DNA from 2 places in the Lentibacillus cibarius genome. Region 2 is predicted to be linked to the other one. Evidence: riboswitches for the same ligand, from Rfam matches in the RefSeq annotation. Region 2 holds a riboswitch; the other holds the start of a gene.
What was found. Region 2 has a riboswitch for S-adenosylmethionine ahead of FFL34_RS14245 (homocysteine S-methyltransferase family protein). Riboswitches for the same ligand answer to the same signal wherever they lie in the genome.

Region 1 (7,486 bases), 1.8 Mb from region 2:
CCCTTTTTGATTACAATCGCGCAAATATTGGACGCCGGTTTCAGCCTTGCCGGAAAATAGCCTGCATTGCCCCCCCGTATTAATCGGCTTTTGCCAGTTCATAAATCGCTTGTGCATAAATGGCGGTTGCCTTCAGTAAATCGTCCACCACAGCATATTCATCTTTTTGATGCATGACATCCGCACGTCCCGGGAACATCGCGCCAAACGCTACCCCGTGATCCAAGGCGCGCGCATAGGTACCACCGCCAATGGCCAGCAGTTCCCCCTTCTCACCGGTTTGGTCCTCATAGACACGCTGCAAGGTCTGAATAAGCGGATCGTCTTTTTCCACATGCGTTGGTTTGGAATCCGTCAAGTTCTCCACCGTTAGCCCCTTGGCCTCAGCCGCTTTTGTTAGTGTATCTTTACCTTTTTCCATATCAAACGTAACCGGATAGCGCATGTTGACCCCGATGCGTCCTTCCGATCCTTTGCTGTAATGCATAACACCAACATTCATCGTCAAATCACCGGAGATATCGTCGGAAAAGGCCATGTCGAAAACTTCTCCACGTGTTTGTTCATAGAATTCGGCAATCTCAGCGATAAACTTATGGCCTGACGCATCCAGTGGCAGATCCTGCAAAAACTTCGCCAGCCATATACCGGCGTTCACCCCGTTTCGCGGTTCGGCTCCGTGTGCGCTCATCCCGTTTAAGCTGAAAATGATTTGCCCATTTTCCGTGGTTGCTTGGCCGTCTAAACTAGCATCCGCCAGAAAGCGCTGATATTGCTGAATCATCTCACTCTCTTCCTGTGGGAGGGACACACGAGCTTCGGCATAGTCGGGCACCATATTATATCGCCGACCGGATTGAAACGCCTGCAGCACTAGTTCATCATCCGAAGTCGCTGCATCCGCTGACATCACCAAATCAAAATCAGAAATGCCTTTTTCCGCAAAAATAATCGGAAAATCCGCGTCCGGTACAAATCCCATATCCGGCATTTCCTCGTGTTGGAAATAATGCGCCACACCGCGCCAATCACTTTCTTCATCCGTGCCAATAATCAGGCGGACGCGCTTGTTCAGTGGGATGCCGAGCTCTTTCACAATTTTCATCCCATAATAAGCGGCAATGGTCGGTCCCTTATCATCACTTGAGCCACGGGCATAAATCTTCCCGTCTTTAATCGTTGCACTGTAGGGGTCCACGCTCCATCCATCCCCCTCAGGCACCACATCAGCATGTCCCAATATGCCAAGCAGCTCGTCTCCCGCTTCACCCATTTCCAAGTGACCTGCAAGATTGCCGACATTCTTCACCGCGAATCCGTCCTGTTCACCTAAATCCAGCATATACTGCAAGGCATCTTTCACACCTTGCCCGAGCGGTGCCTCGTCTGTAGCATTTGCTTCATCGAGGACACTTTTTATTTGCAAAAATCCTTCTAAATCACTAAGAAATTTATCTTTACGTTTAGAAACTTCCTCCATCCAATTGATCTTATCCATAACTTGTTCACTCCTTCGTTCGGCCTAACCTGTTCTCATTCAGAACGATTGGTAGGCTAGCTTGTTATGTAGGTTACCCATTATTGTACCGCAGACCCACCTTCATTCAAAATATTTCCTTTTCCTGAAACAAAGGTAGCATTCAGGAGGTTACAGGCACACAATCAGTCGCTAAGTCATATTTGTTCCGGAAAAGACATATGATTCATCGGGTGTTCAGACGTATCCATGATGGTTTTGTTTCACCGTATGCTGTTCGTTTAACTAGCGAGAAAGCAGGGAAACGACATTTAATAAGAATTAATCTTAACAAAATCATCAAACAAATATATAATAGATTGTAATCAAATCGGAACCATCCTCCAGACGATTCATCATTGCTTAATAATAAAAGATGGTTTTAGTAAAAAAGTCGGTTTATTCGTTAAGTGATTGAAAACGGGGGGTGACGAAACATGGATAAACTGAAGAGCTTAAAATCGGCCAAAATGGGGTTTTTCATACTCGCTTTGCTTTTATTTTGGCTAAAGACGTATATTATATATCTGTCAGAGTTTAATTTAGGCGTCAACAATTTACTGCAACATTTTTTACTATTTATTAATCCGTTGAGCTCGGGACTAGTGTTGCTTGGTCTCGCGTTATTTTTTAAGGGAAATCGATTTGGTATCACGTTGCTGATTATTGATACACTGCTGACGTTGTTTATGTATGCTAATATCATGTTTTACCGTGATTATGATACCTTTATTACCATTCAAACGCTGATGCAAACGGAAAATGCCAGCAGTATTGGTAAAAGTGTTCTTAATTTATTTGAGTGGCATGATTTTTTGTATACACTGGATCTTATCGTTCTGGGAGTACTGTTTCGTAAATGGAAAACTGACTGGCCCGAGGTACATGTGAACTTGAAAAAACCTTTTGCTGTCCTGGCTTCAGGAGTTATTGTGTTCACAGTTAATTTAGGTTTAGCAGAGATTGACCGCCCGCAACTATTGCAGCGTGTTTTTGACAATAATTATATTGTTAAGTATTTAGGCGCGCCTAACTTTGCCGTGTTAAACACGGTTCAGACGGTGAAGGCCAGCGCGAAACGATCGATGGCTTCAAGTGACGATATAAAGGAAGTGGAAAACTATACGAACAAGAAATATGCTGAACCGAACGCCGAATACTTCGGGAAAGCAACGGGCAAAAACATTATCAAAATTCACTTGGAGTCGTTTCAGTCATTTCTGATTGATTATAAGCTGCACGGGGAAGAGGTAACACCGTTTTTGAATTCGCTTGTTCATGATAAAAGCAAGAATTTCACGTACTTTGATAACTTCTTTCACCAAACAGGGCAAGGTAAAACGGCCGACGCGGAATTACTGATGGATAATTCCCTGTACGGATTGCCACAGGGTGCTGCATTTGTTACCAAAGACACAAATACGTATCAGTCGTTGCCAGCTATTCTGGATCAAAAGCAGAACTATACAAGCGCCGTATTTCATGGGGATGAGAAATCATTCTGGAACCGAAACCAGATTTACAAACACTTAGGTGTGGACGAATTTTATGGTTCTAGCTACTATGACATGAGTGAAGAAAAGGTGGTCAATTATGGCCTGAAGGATAAACCTTTCTTTAAGCAATCCATGCCAGCACTTGAGAAGCTTGAAGAACAAGATGATCCTTTTTACGCGCACATGCTGACACTGACCCACCATTATCCGTTTTTATTGGATGAAGGCGATGAATCAATAGCACCTGCTGAAACCGGCGATGGTACGGTTGACCGCTATTTCCAGACAGCCCGTTATCTGGATGAGTCGCTGGAACAGTTTTTTAAAGACCTGAAGAAAAAAGGGTTATATGAGCATTCAGTCATCATGATTTATGGTGACCATTACGGCATTTCGGAAAATCATAATCGAGCCATGAGTGAAATCCTAGGTGAAGAAATCACGCCATTGAAAAATGCGAACTTGCAGCGGGTCCCCTTTATGATCCGTGTTCCGGGTGTTGACAGCCAAGGGATCAATCATGAATATACCGGTCAGGCGGATGTCATGCCGACGATGCTGCATCTGCTGGGAATCAATGCCGACAATTACATTCAGTTTGGTACGGATATGTTTTCTGACGAGCATAGAGACTTTGTACCGTTCCGCAATGGCAACTTTATGACCGAGGATTACAGCTATGTGAAGAATGTCTTTTACGATAATGAAACTGGAAAAGCGATAGAAGAACCGACCGCAGAAATGAAAGAATTACGGGATCAGGTCCATTATGAATTAAGCTTAAATGATGAAGTACTAAATGGTGACCTGCTTCGATTCTATGAACCTAGTAACGATTGGGAGCCGATTGATCCTAGTAAATACCAGTATGGAGAGTCTAATGAAGAAGAGAACCGATAGGATAAAAGAGCAAAAATAGCAAGAACCCGCTTCCCAATTAATGGGGAGCGGGTTCTTTGTAAGTAAGGGGCTTTGCGTAACTACAGCCGTATTCGTACTAAGATTATTCCTTTCCAAATGCGCTTACACTAGCTTCTTGCTAAATTAGCTACTTTTCCCCTAATCTGCTGCTTTTCTTCTTCCGGCCGGAAAAAGCGGATGGTAGCGATATAAAAGAACAAGATTGCCGCAAACATAAACAAACCAAACAAACCGTTTCGATAAAGCGGAGAAAAATAAATTATATTGACAAAACAACACACACCCCCTCCTATTAATCCAATATAAGCCAAGCAATCTGTTTTTTGCATAAACCAGTTTGCCTGACCGTCCATCAAGGTAACCACGATAATACTAACGATATTAATCGAACTCCCAATCCAGACGGGGTGAATTTGCAAGAAAAAGGCACTTGGATGCCAATCACCAAGGTAATACCATACTAAACCACTTGCAAAACCCGTGAATAGCGAAACGGCAACTGCACGCTTCGTAACGACAGGCCAGAATAGTGCTGCAATAACCGGTGCGAACGTTGCACTATTTCGTATCGTCCAAGCCAATACATTCCACCACGCAGATTGTTCCGTGCGCAGTAAGCCAAACACAATCATCAACACCGTTAAAAATAGCAATGAAATTTTGGTATAGGCGATCTGCTGATTTTCGGTTACAGCAGGTTTTATTGAACGGCTCACATCACGGCCAAGGCTGGTTGCCCCAGAGAACTGACAAGGACCTCCCCATCCCAGTGCACACGCCCATACACCTAGAAAAAATAAGCCAACAAGCGGTGCGGGGAGCACTTCCATTAAATACTGAGGAATGGCAATCAATCCCGTTTGTGCCCGGGGAACGATGACACTAGCCGAAATACCGAATAACACACCCCCAACGATGAAGGGGACAGCCATAAACCCAGCAATAATCAGTCCTTTTTGCCCTTCTTCCGGTGTCCGAGATGAAAGTGCCATCTGGAATGCAGCCTGAGCAAGGATAACGTTGACCAAGAAGGTGCCAAACCAGGCAACAATCACCTGCAATCCAACGTTGTCAAAGGTAAACATGGCCGGTTGTTCGTCAGCAAACGCAATTAAACCGTCTATCCCCGGATGAATGAAAAAAGCAATCACCCCAATGACGACCATCATTACAAATAAAATCATATTCATGGACTGCGTAAAAGCAAGCGACCACATTCCTCCCGCTTGCAGATAGATGAACAGCAAAATTGCAGTAAACGCAATCGATAGAGAAAGTGAAATACCTGTGAACACGTGCAGGGCCGAAGCAAACGCAATTGCCGTGGCAACTGACCACATCGGAAATGCAAACGCCGTAATTGACCCTGCAACTCCTTTAACCAGTCGCCCGTATGTATCACCAATAAGTCCGGAAACGGTAACTAACATTTTTTTCCGAAATGGACGAATGATCAAAAACGCAATGATAAAAATCTGCATCATTTCAGCAACCCCATACCATACAGCCGATATACCGCTTAAATACGATAACTCTAAAATAGAAATATAGGTGGAACCGGAAAATAATCCCGTTATGCAAAAAGCTACAATCCATTTATTGAAATTCCGACTACCAACAAAATAGCTATCCTGATTGGTCAAACGCCGCTTAGCGATTTGGCCGGCAATAATCAAAGCAACGGTATAACCAACCGTTAAGATAATAATCCATACACCATAGGATGTCATTGCAATCATCTCCTTTTAAACAAATCAATTTTCTAGATTAGTTAAAGCATTCCAGATTAAAAATTAAAAAACGAAATAAAAAAGCCCCCTTCCGATTATAAGAAGAGGACAGTACAGTTCCGGTGCCTCAACTTATCTTTCAGACCTTTGTCTGCTGGATTTGGCACAGTACTCAAAAGAGCCCGCTGCCGAGGTTTCAAAGGGCCAGTCCCTCCACCTCTCTGGATAAGAAGTTCACTTATTTAAATGTAGTAACACATAATTTACACGGTCTTGATGAATTGGTCAATAGTTAAATGAGTTTTTATTATAAATTTTTTAATAAATTAAATCACTAAGCAAGTTGTGATTGATATTTTAAAGCCAATGATTGAGTGCACTACCTATGGATCTATGTGCGGTTAGAGTGGTTTTTGCACTGGTACGTTTCATTTTCTTAAACAGAAAAAGTGTCATAAAAACACATATGACACTTTTTCCTATTGAGATTCGATTGTTATAGGGTAACATCTATAGAAGTTGAATAATACCGCAACCATGTTTCCCTTTTTCACATCTGTTATTGGTAATTACGCGGAATCGTTTCTTCCCATGTTTTACGGAAAATTTCCTCGCCATTGAGCAACGCAATCATGGTATTAGTCAAATAAAACGATGTAGCATCACTAGACATAGTACTGTCGGTGAGCAGCTTGGTATCCCAATCCTCACGGCCAACAGTCAATTCCCATTCACATCGAACATTAGCCGATAATGGATCACCGGACTTAATCGTGAACGTATTTTTATTTTTGCTGCCATGCCTGATGCCGTTCATCAGCAATCGGCGTTCCCCTTCATCCGAGTAGTCCTGCAATTGCCATGTATCCGTAACCGTGTCGTGAACAACATTACGTGTTCGTTGTTCGGCTCGTAAAATTTCCTTGTCGATTACTTGGGCCGTTTCCGGATTTTCAAATGAAATGCTAGCATCTGCCTCCGGTCGCGGCGTACGTATCGGTAAGGCTAATGTGGTTTCTTCACCGGTTAGCACATGCAATGTTACCGGTTCAGGCGACGGCCATGCTTGTGGCCAATACGTTGGTGCGAGAGAAAGTTCCAAGCTGTGTCCAGCCGGAATGTTCTGGCCTAGGGCATCCAACTTAACCGTTGCCTCATAAACTTTTCCGGGCTCGAGTGCTTCTGGGTGCTCATGGGACTGCAGATGATTTAAATTGAGCATGCCCCAGCTAATTAACGTCAACTCGCCGGTCGGAGCTTTATCACAAAGTTTGACAGCAACAAGTGCATTTGGCTGATCAGACGTGAATTTCATATGGAAGGTCGGTTCACCAAGTAAATCCACACCTTCTTCCAATGGATCCGTTGTAAATACAACCGTTTTACCATTTTCTAGACGTTGATCTGCAGGTAAATCCCCAGGCTCCCCAAACGGACAATAAACGCCTGCATACATCCCATGTTCCTGGACACTTGGCACAACAACTGTTTGCTCATCTGACGGGTTCTGTTGCAGTTTACCTTCTGCGTTCAGCCAATAATGACTTCTTGCTACTTGTGCGGATGGCCAGCTCTCATCGACAACCCATTTCCCTGGCCGTTCATCGTAAGTCACTTGCGGCAATTCACTATTTTGAATCCATGATATTAATTTTGGATCATCTTTCACGCCTGTATCGATGCCCTTAAGCCATTGATCCCACCAGCGCAGACATTCCTGTAAAAATCCAATAGTTGGCTCAGGAATGGCTACCTCAGGAAACTCATGTGCCCATGGTCCAATCAGCCCTTTAGAATAAGGTAGATTTTCCAATAGACGGAAC
Region 2 (7,486 bases):
CGTGCTCCCTGACTAATTTCCTGGATTTCCGTAACGATATCTGCGGACTTTTGCAGCATGATTACCGCACGCTCATATAACGTACTACCTGCTTCGGTTAACTTCCATTGCCGGTTTGTTCGGTAAATTAATGTGGCATCCAGTTCTGTTTCCAAACGCTTTAAATTTTGACTTAGCGGTGGCTGAGCCATGTACAAGGCCTTCGCCGCTTTTGAGATACTACCTGTATCCACGATCGTTTTAAAATAGTACAGTTGTTTCAAATCCATGACTTTCGACTCCTATATCATTTTCATTATACCATTATCATATTATATATATTTTCCATATACAATAACCCTTGTTAGACTAAGTAAGATGTTATTTTTGATACTTATATGGGAATAGGAGTGAAGTTATGGGTCAAACAAATACCTTATGGTCAAAAAACTTTATTTTAATTGTTATTGCCAACTTATTTGTTTATCAAGGTTTCCAAATGTTAATTCCAACATTGCCGGTTTATATAAAAAATCTCGGCGGAAGCGATTTGCAAGCGGGGTTGGTTGTTAGTTTATTCGCTTTGTCTGCATTAGTTTTTCGTTCCATTACAGGAAAAGGTGCAGACACCATTGGACGGAAGCCGTTTTTACTTATTGGATTTTTTATATTAGTTTTGTTTAACGTTAGTTTTTTTGCATTTTCCATTGTAGCTATGTTGCCGCTCTTACGTTTGTTTCAAGGGGTTGGCTGGGGAATGACCTCAACATCCATTGCGACGATTATGTCTGATAACGTTCCGGACGCCCGCCGCGGGGAAGGTACCGGCTATTATGCATTATCCGTTATTCTTGCGACATCCATTGCGCCGATTATTGGTATTTCGGTGTTGAATCACTATGATTTTAATATGATCATCATATTGACAACGGCATTTATGATTATTGGATTCTTGCTAACTCAAGGCATTTCGATTCCAAAACTGGAAAAGCCAGATAAACAGGCAAGCAAAGAAAAAGAATCCCTTTGGAAAAGTCTTTTCGAAAAGAAAGCACTATTTCCTTCACTGCTTTGTTTATTGTTAGCCATTCCGTTTGGCGGTTTAATGAGTTTTATTGCCATATTTGGTGAAGAAGTTGGCATCGAAAATAGTTGGATTTATTTCGTCGGGCATTGTTTGATGATTTTAATCAGTCGTCCGTTTATTGGAAAATTATTTGACAGCAAAGGTCCTGCCATTGTCTTGTTTCCGGGAGCAATTTTAATGCTTATTGGATTGCTGCTTTTATCGTATACGACTACCGTGCCAATGCTGATTCTGACGTCTGTCTTTTACGGCTTAAGTTTTGGCGCGGTTCAGCCATCGCTTCAGGCGTGGGCCATTAACCGATCGGCATCCGACCGAAAAGGGGCGGCAAACGGTACCTTTTTATCCTTTATGGATTTAGGTGTGGCAATAGGGTCGCTAGTGCTAAGTTCCATTGCTGCTGCAACCAGCTATGCGATGATGTATCGACTTTCCGCCATTTGTATGGTAATCTTTGTAGTTATTTATGGTATTTATTTATTGAAAAATCGAAGCCAGAAGCACACAGAAGTTTACGCACAAGCGGCTAATCAATAATTGGGAAAGCTGGTGAATAAGTATGTTTTGTGAAAAGATGGTGTTTGCGTATGATGGTTCCGATGTAGCTAAAAAGGCATTGGAAAAAACAGTGGCGATTGCCAAAACGAATGCATCTATTCAAATTGATGTGCTATTTGCAAGCGAACTGCCGCAAACCCCTTATGTAATAGAAGACGTTTTTGAGGATATGCAGCAATCAATGCATGAACACGGTGACGCAATTCTCACCGAAACAAAAGAGAAACTATCGTCACTTCCCAACCATATAGATTATTATGCTGTGGAAGGGAGAGCACCCCAAACCATTTTACAACATGCGGCCGACCAGGCTTGTGATTTGATTGTGATTGGCAACAGAGGACTGACAGGTATTAAGGAATTTTTAGGGAGCGTCAGTCACTATGTTGTTCATCATTCGCAAGTTCCGGTATTAGTTGTTCGGTAATAACTGTGTGTTAAAAAAGGGATGGTTAGCAGCTTTACTTTGTAGATTTAAAATATATTATCGTTTCCCCTTTGGATGTTTCTCTAAAGGGGTTTCTATCATCAAAAGTGACACGATATCATCTTTACAATCCTACAATTAATCTGTAATATGTTATGAATGTATTTATTTACTTAAGATACAGTGGGTTGGAATGTGTAAATAGTAAAAGTCGTGATTACAGGGGGGATTACATGGGAAAGGCAATGCAAGAACCAATTTGGACGAAAAGTTTTATTGGGATATCGATGACGCAATTTATGGTATTTATGATTTATTATACGTTTTTAACGACGTTACCAATCTATGTCATTCAAAATTTGGGTGGATCTGAAGCACAAGGTGGGTTAATTGTAACCACCATGCTTGTGTCAGCGATTTTAATTAGACCGTTCTCCGCAAACATTTTAGATAAAATCGGGAAAAAGCGGGGACTTATTATAAGTGTGGCCCTATTTACGGTTACGAGTTTTGTTTATGTTGGTGTGGGGTCATTTATCCCGCTATTGATTTTACGATTTGTGCATGGTTTGACATTTGGTGTGGCGACTACTGCAACGGGGGCGATTGCTGCTGATGTTATTCCACCGGCACGACGTGGTGCGGGGCTTGGCTATTTTGCGATGGCGATGAATTTGGCTGTTGTTGCTGGCCCATTTATTGGGCTAACCGTTTTACAATTTGGTACATTTTCATTGTTATTTTTGATAATGAGCGGTTTAATGGTGATCGGACTTATTTGTGCTGTTGTGGTGCATGTGCCGGCTGACTTGGAACCGGCGCATCCGTTTGCATCAAAAAAATTAACGTTAACGGATTTAATCGAACCAAAAGCATTGCCGATTGCCACTATCAGCAGTTTGGTGGCGTTGGTTTATGCCAGTGTTATCTCGTTTATTTCGGTTTATGCCGATGCGATTGGTTTGGCAGCGACGGCAAGCTATTTCTTTTTAGTCTTTGCCATTGTAATGATTTGCACAAGACCATTTTTCGGTAGAACGTTTGATACAAAAGGTCCTAATTATGTTATTATTCCATGTTTATTTATTTTTGCGGTTGGTCTTATTGTGCTTGGTTTTACGTCGACAGCGGCAATGCTGCTGTTATCCGCTGGTTTGATTGGTTTAGGATATGGCACGTTGTTACCAAGCTTTCAAACGATGGCAATTCAGACAACACACCATTCACGGAGCGGTCAGGCAACGGCTACCTTTTTTATGTTATTTGATGGTGGGATTGCGGTTGGATCATTCGTTTGGGGACTTGTGGTAGCAGGTTATGGCTATCAGACCCTATACACGCTTTGTGGCCTGGTTGTGCTTGGCATTACTGTTTTATTTATGTGGTATCAAAAACGGCAGGAAAAAGCGCGCGTGTTGCGAAGGCTTGTGCAGGATTGGGACATTCCTTAGGCTTTGAACTTGCTGGCTTTCATCCTGATGATTATCACGTACTAATCGCGAGCAAAACTATCGGGAAACGCTTTAGCCTCGATAGCGTTTCCCGATGAGATTGTTGGTTAGGCCTTTGTCCGATATGCGACATTATGTTTCTTTAAGGTTTCGTCTTTTCCGAACAGGAAGTGTTTCTCCATATCCGGAGAGTATTTGGAGTTGATTGCTTCTACGCCAACTGCTTCTGCTACAGCGCGCAGCATGGCAGGGGAAGCTCCGCAACAAAGACCGATATAATTCAAGCCGATATCTTTTGCTTGTTTCGCCCATTCGGCTAGCTCATAACGGTTATGGTATAAAGGATCAAGTGCTGTCGGGAATGTGGTTTCTAACGGTAAATGACAACTACAGCCGCCATCAGGCAAATTAAAGAATGTCGGATGTTCGTCGGTTGTCCGGTATGGTATCGGCAGGCCTGCTACATAGCCGTTCACATTTTCCCGGATCTTTTCCAAATATGGCTGCATCGTGTTCGGTCCGCGGAAGCAGTTCATACCAACGACAAGTGCCCCTTTTTCCGAAAGCAGGCGACAGCCTTCTTCTACGGTATAACCATCTCGTAAAATATTTTCACCCATCATCGCGAATGTAATAACAGCTGGTAAGTCTTGTTTTTGGATTTCTTCCAGTGCAATGCGTGCCTCCTCGTAATAGTAGAAGGTTTCGCCGTTAATGAAATCGACCCCTTCTTCCTTGCACCAAGAAACCATTTCGGCAAACATGCTTCGCACAGCATCTTTGGAAGCGGGATCTTCTGGATCGAAAATATTAGTATTTGAGATATTGCCGGCAACTAGCGCTTCTTCTGTGGGGTGCTCTTTAGCCACCTCTTTTGCTAGACGGATGGCATGACGGTTCAGCGGTTCCAGCAATTCTTCTTTACCGATAATCCGCATTTTCTCGCGGTGGGCATTATATGTAAATGCCAAAACGACATCAGAGCCTGCATTCATATAGTCCCGGTACGTTTGTTTTAAAACTTCCGGATTGTCTAGGGCAACTTCTGGCACAAAGGAACCAGCCTGTAAATACCCTCTGCGCTCCAATTCAAATAAATACCCTTCCCCGATAATAACTGTTCCTTCCTGCAATCGCTGTTCCAAACTGCGCTTCATTCGTATTCCTCCTCTAACTTTTATCATATTAAAAAGCCTCTTCTTAAAATAAGAAGAGGCTTAAATATGCACAGTAACCTAGCGTCTCCTCTTATCTTCAAGCATTACGCTTCTGGAATTGGCACAGTACTTTTTGGGTAAGTCTGCTGCCGAGGCTTCTAAGGGCCAGTCCCTCCACCTCTCTGGATAAGAAATCTGAAATATTTTATTGTTATGAAATACATGCTACATCTAATTAGGATAAAAGTCAAGAGGGAATAAGATTGCTTTTGATAGTAATCGCCAATTCGCAAAGTTAATCTACAGGCAGCAAAAACGAGGCACCGGAACGGTTATGAATGTCCCTGGTGCCTCGTTTGTTTATGCTGCACGTTTTCGTTCTGATTTGTCCACGACAGCTGATCCGATAATGTCACCAATCACATTCGACGCTGTACCGGCCATGCCAATAAGGACATCGACGCCAGCAATTAATGCGACAATCTCCAGCGGAAGCCCGAACATGCTTAAGACAGCAGATAACGTAACCAAACCAGCAGCTGGAACTCCCGCTGTCCCGATCGACAACAATGTACCAATTAAAACAATTAGTAAAAAGTCAGCAGGTGCAAGGTTGAGATTCGTTACATTCGCTGCAAATACAAGAGAAGCTCCCATTCTTAACGCGCCGCCATCGGAATTAAAGACAGCCCCTAGCGGAAGCGTGAAGTTGGCTGTCGTTTCCGAAATCCCCGCTTTTTTTGCCGAATCAATAGCAATAGGCAGGGAGGCAATACTGCTTGACGTGAAGAAGGCGGTGACATACGCTTCTTTTGTCTGCTTGAAAAAGTGCCCCACGCGTGTACCTGAAAACTTCAGAAACGCTGAATACACGACTGCCCAAAGCACCGCGACGCCAATATAAAAGACGGCTGTAAATTTCAGTAGGGATTGGAATGTAGACCAGCCTTGGCTCCCGAAAGTGGACGCACTTATGGCGAAGACCCCGATTGGCGCATATAAAAGCACCCCTGACAGGATTTTATAAAACATTTCATTAAGTGCGGCAAAAACAGTATCCAACTGGTTTCCATATTCCTGCATTTTTTTATCACTAGAAAACTTCATATTAGAGATGGCAATCCCAATAATAACGGCAATAAACAAAATGGCCATTAGGTCCCCGGAAGAAAATGCTTCAAAAATATTTTTCGGGACAATTTTTAATAGAATTTCCGAAAAACCCGGTGTATCCGGTTTATCTACATTTGTATCAGGCAATGATAAGTTTTCCCCGGGATTGATCCATAAGGCAAGCCCAAGTCCGATGAATACCGCTAAAGCCGTTGTCGTCATATAATATAGGATTAATTTACCACCCATTCGGCCAAGCTGTGTAACGTTCATCTTATCAACAGCAAGCACCACGGTGAGAAATATGACTGGTATTGCAATCAAGCTGAGCAAGTGAATAAGCAATGTTCCAAGCGGGCGTACGACTTCTGCTTGCTGACCGAAAACAATGCCTGCCAGGATACCAAAAGAAAATCCAATTGCCATTTTAATGACGAAAGAAGTCTGTTTATATTTATTCCATAGCTTCATATTGAAAACCGTCTCTTTCCTAAGATTAGTTTTAATTTATTATATCAAAAAAGACCATAGCTAACCATAGTTAAATGCATAGTAACTTGGGTGGAATTGTCATGAGGGTATGATGAGTGCTGGCCTGTTTCAACTGTAGGGTGTGGGGAGAGTATACATAAAATTAAACGAAGCACCAGCACTTATGCGTTCGTGTGCTGGTGTTTCCTGTGTTCCTCATTATTTTTTAAAAACATGTAGAAGGATGCACCGAAAATGGTGATATAACCTAGAACGCTTAATAAATCAGGAACTTGCCCGAATAGGACAATGCTGATCAGTGCCGAGTAAACGACTGTTGAATAGAAGAAAATTGATATTTCTTTTGCCGGTGCGTATTTATAGGCTACTGTAATACCGAACTGTCCAACGGTTGCAAAGATTCCTGCTGCCAGCAAATAAACCCACTGCTGCCATGTCATTGGCTCATAAAAAATGATGACAAACGGAAGCAGAATCATGGTGGTGAAAAAGGAAAAATAAAAGACAACGGTATAAAATTGCTCCTTATTACCGAGCACGCGTAAAACAGTATAGGCACCCGCGGCGAAAACCGCTGAGAAAATACCGGCAATATATGGAATAGTTTCCACGGAAAATTCCGGTTTAATAATGAAAAGCGTGCCAATGAATGCTATAATAATTGCCATCGTTTGAAAAAGCCTTGCGCGTTCTTTTAAGAAAAGTGCTGCAAAAACAATCGTTAAAAACGGACTCATTTTATTCAGCATGTCTGCATCGGATAATACAAGGTGGTCAATTGCATAAAAATATAATACGATTCCAGCGGCGCCTAAGGCAGAGCGCAACATGAGAAATTTTTGATTTTCTTTTTTGCCAAATAAGCGTTCCTTATAATGTCGGACAAATCCAAAGGCGATGATCATCGAGACTGCATTACGGAATAGTGTTTTTTGCACGGTTGGTACTTCGCCTGACAACTTAACACACGCCGCCATCAGGGAAAAACCGAATGCAGATATTAATAATAAAATGATACCTTTATTTCGATCGCTCATATAATCCTCCAATCATGACTTCATCTGTCCATTCATTTGCTTCATACTAAGATAGCTGTCTCGTTCGTTTGACAAGAAAGGGAACAATCAATGGCACTGCGATAATAATAACAACAAGCCTTGAAATTTGCATTGCTGCGACGATACTGGCATCCAGATCCAGAAGCGCCGCTACCGAAGCCATT

Region 1: another riboswitch for S-adenosylmethionine. It lies ahead of FFL34_RS05525 (sodium:solute symporter family protein); the one in region 2 lies ahead of FFL34_RS14245 (homocysteine S-methyltransferase family protein).

The regions. Positions count from the first base shown of each region.
Region 1 covers NZ_VCIA01000001.1:1,138,095-1,145,580, forward strand. The annotation lists gene pepV (dipeptidase PepV) at 80-1,498, opposite strand; gene FFL34_RS05520 (LTA synthase family protein) at 1,963-3,912, shown strand; gene FFL34_RS05525 (sodium:solute symporter family protein) at 4,041-5,663, opposite strand; SAM riboswitch class I at 5,793-5,895, opposite strand; gene FFL34_RS05530 (CocE/NonD family hydrolase) at 6,223-7,486, opposite strand, start outside.
Region 2 covers NZ_VCIA01000001.1:2,898,250-2,905,735, forward strand. The annotation lists gene FFL34_RS14225 (LysR family transcriptional regulator) at 1-269, opposite strand, end outside; gene FFL34_RS14230 (MFS transporter) at 398-1,603, shown strand; gene FFL34_RS14235 (universal stress protein) at 1,626-2,051, shown strand; gene FFL34_RS14240 (MFS transporter) at 2,285-3,502, shown strand; gene FFL34_RS14245 (homocysteine S-methyltransferase family protein) at 3,610-4,659, opposite strand; SAM riboswitch class I at 4,748-4,852, opposite strand; gene FFL34_RS14250 (dicarboxylate/amino acid:cation symporter) at 5,020-6,243, opposite strand; gene FFL34_RS14255 (DMT family transporter) at 6,426-7,301, opposite strand; partial or broken gene FFL34_RS14265 (AbrB family transcriptional regulator) at 7,348-7,486, opposite strand, start outside.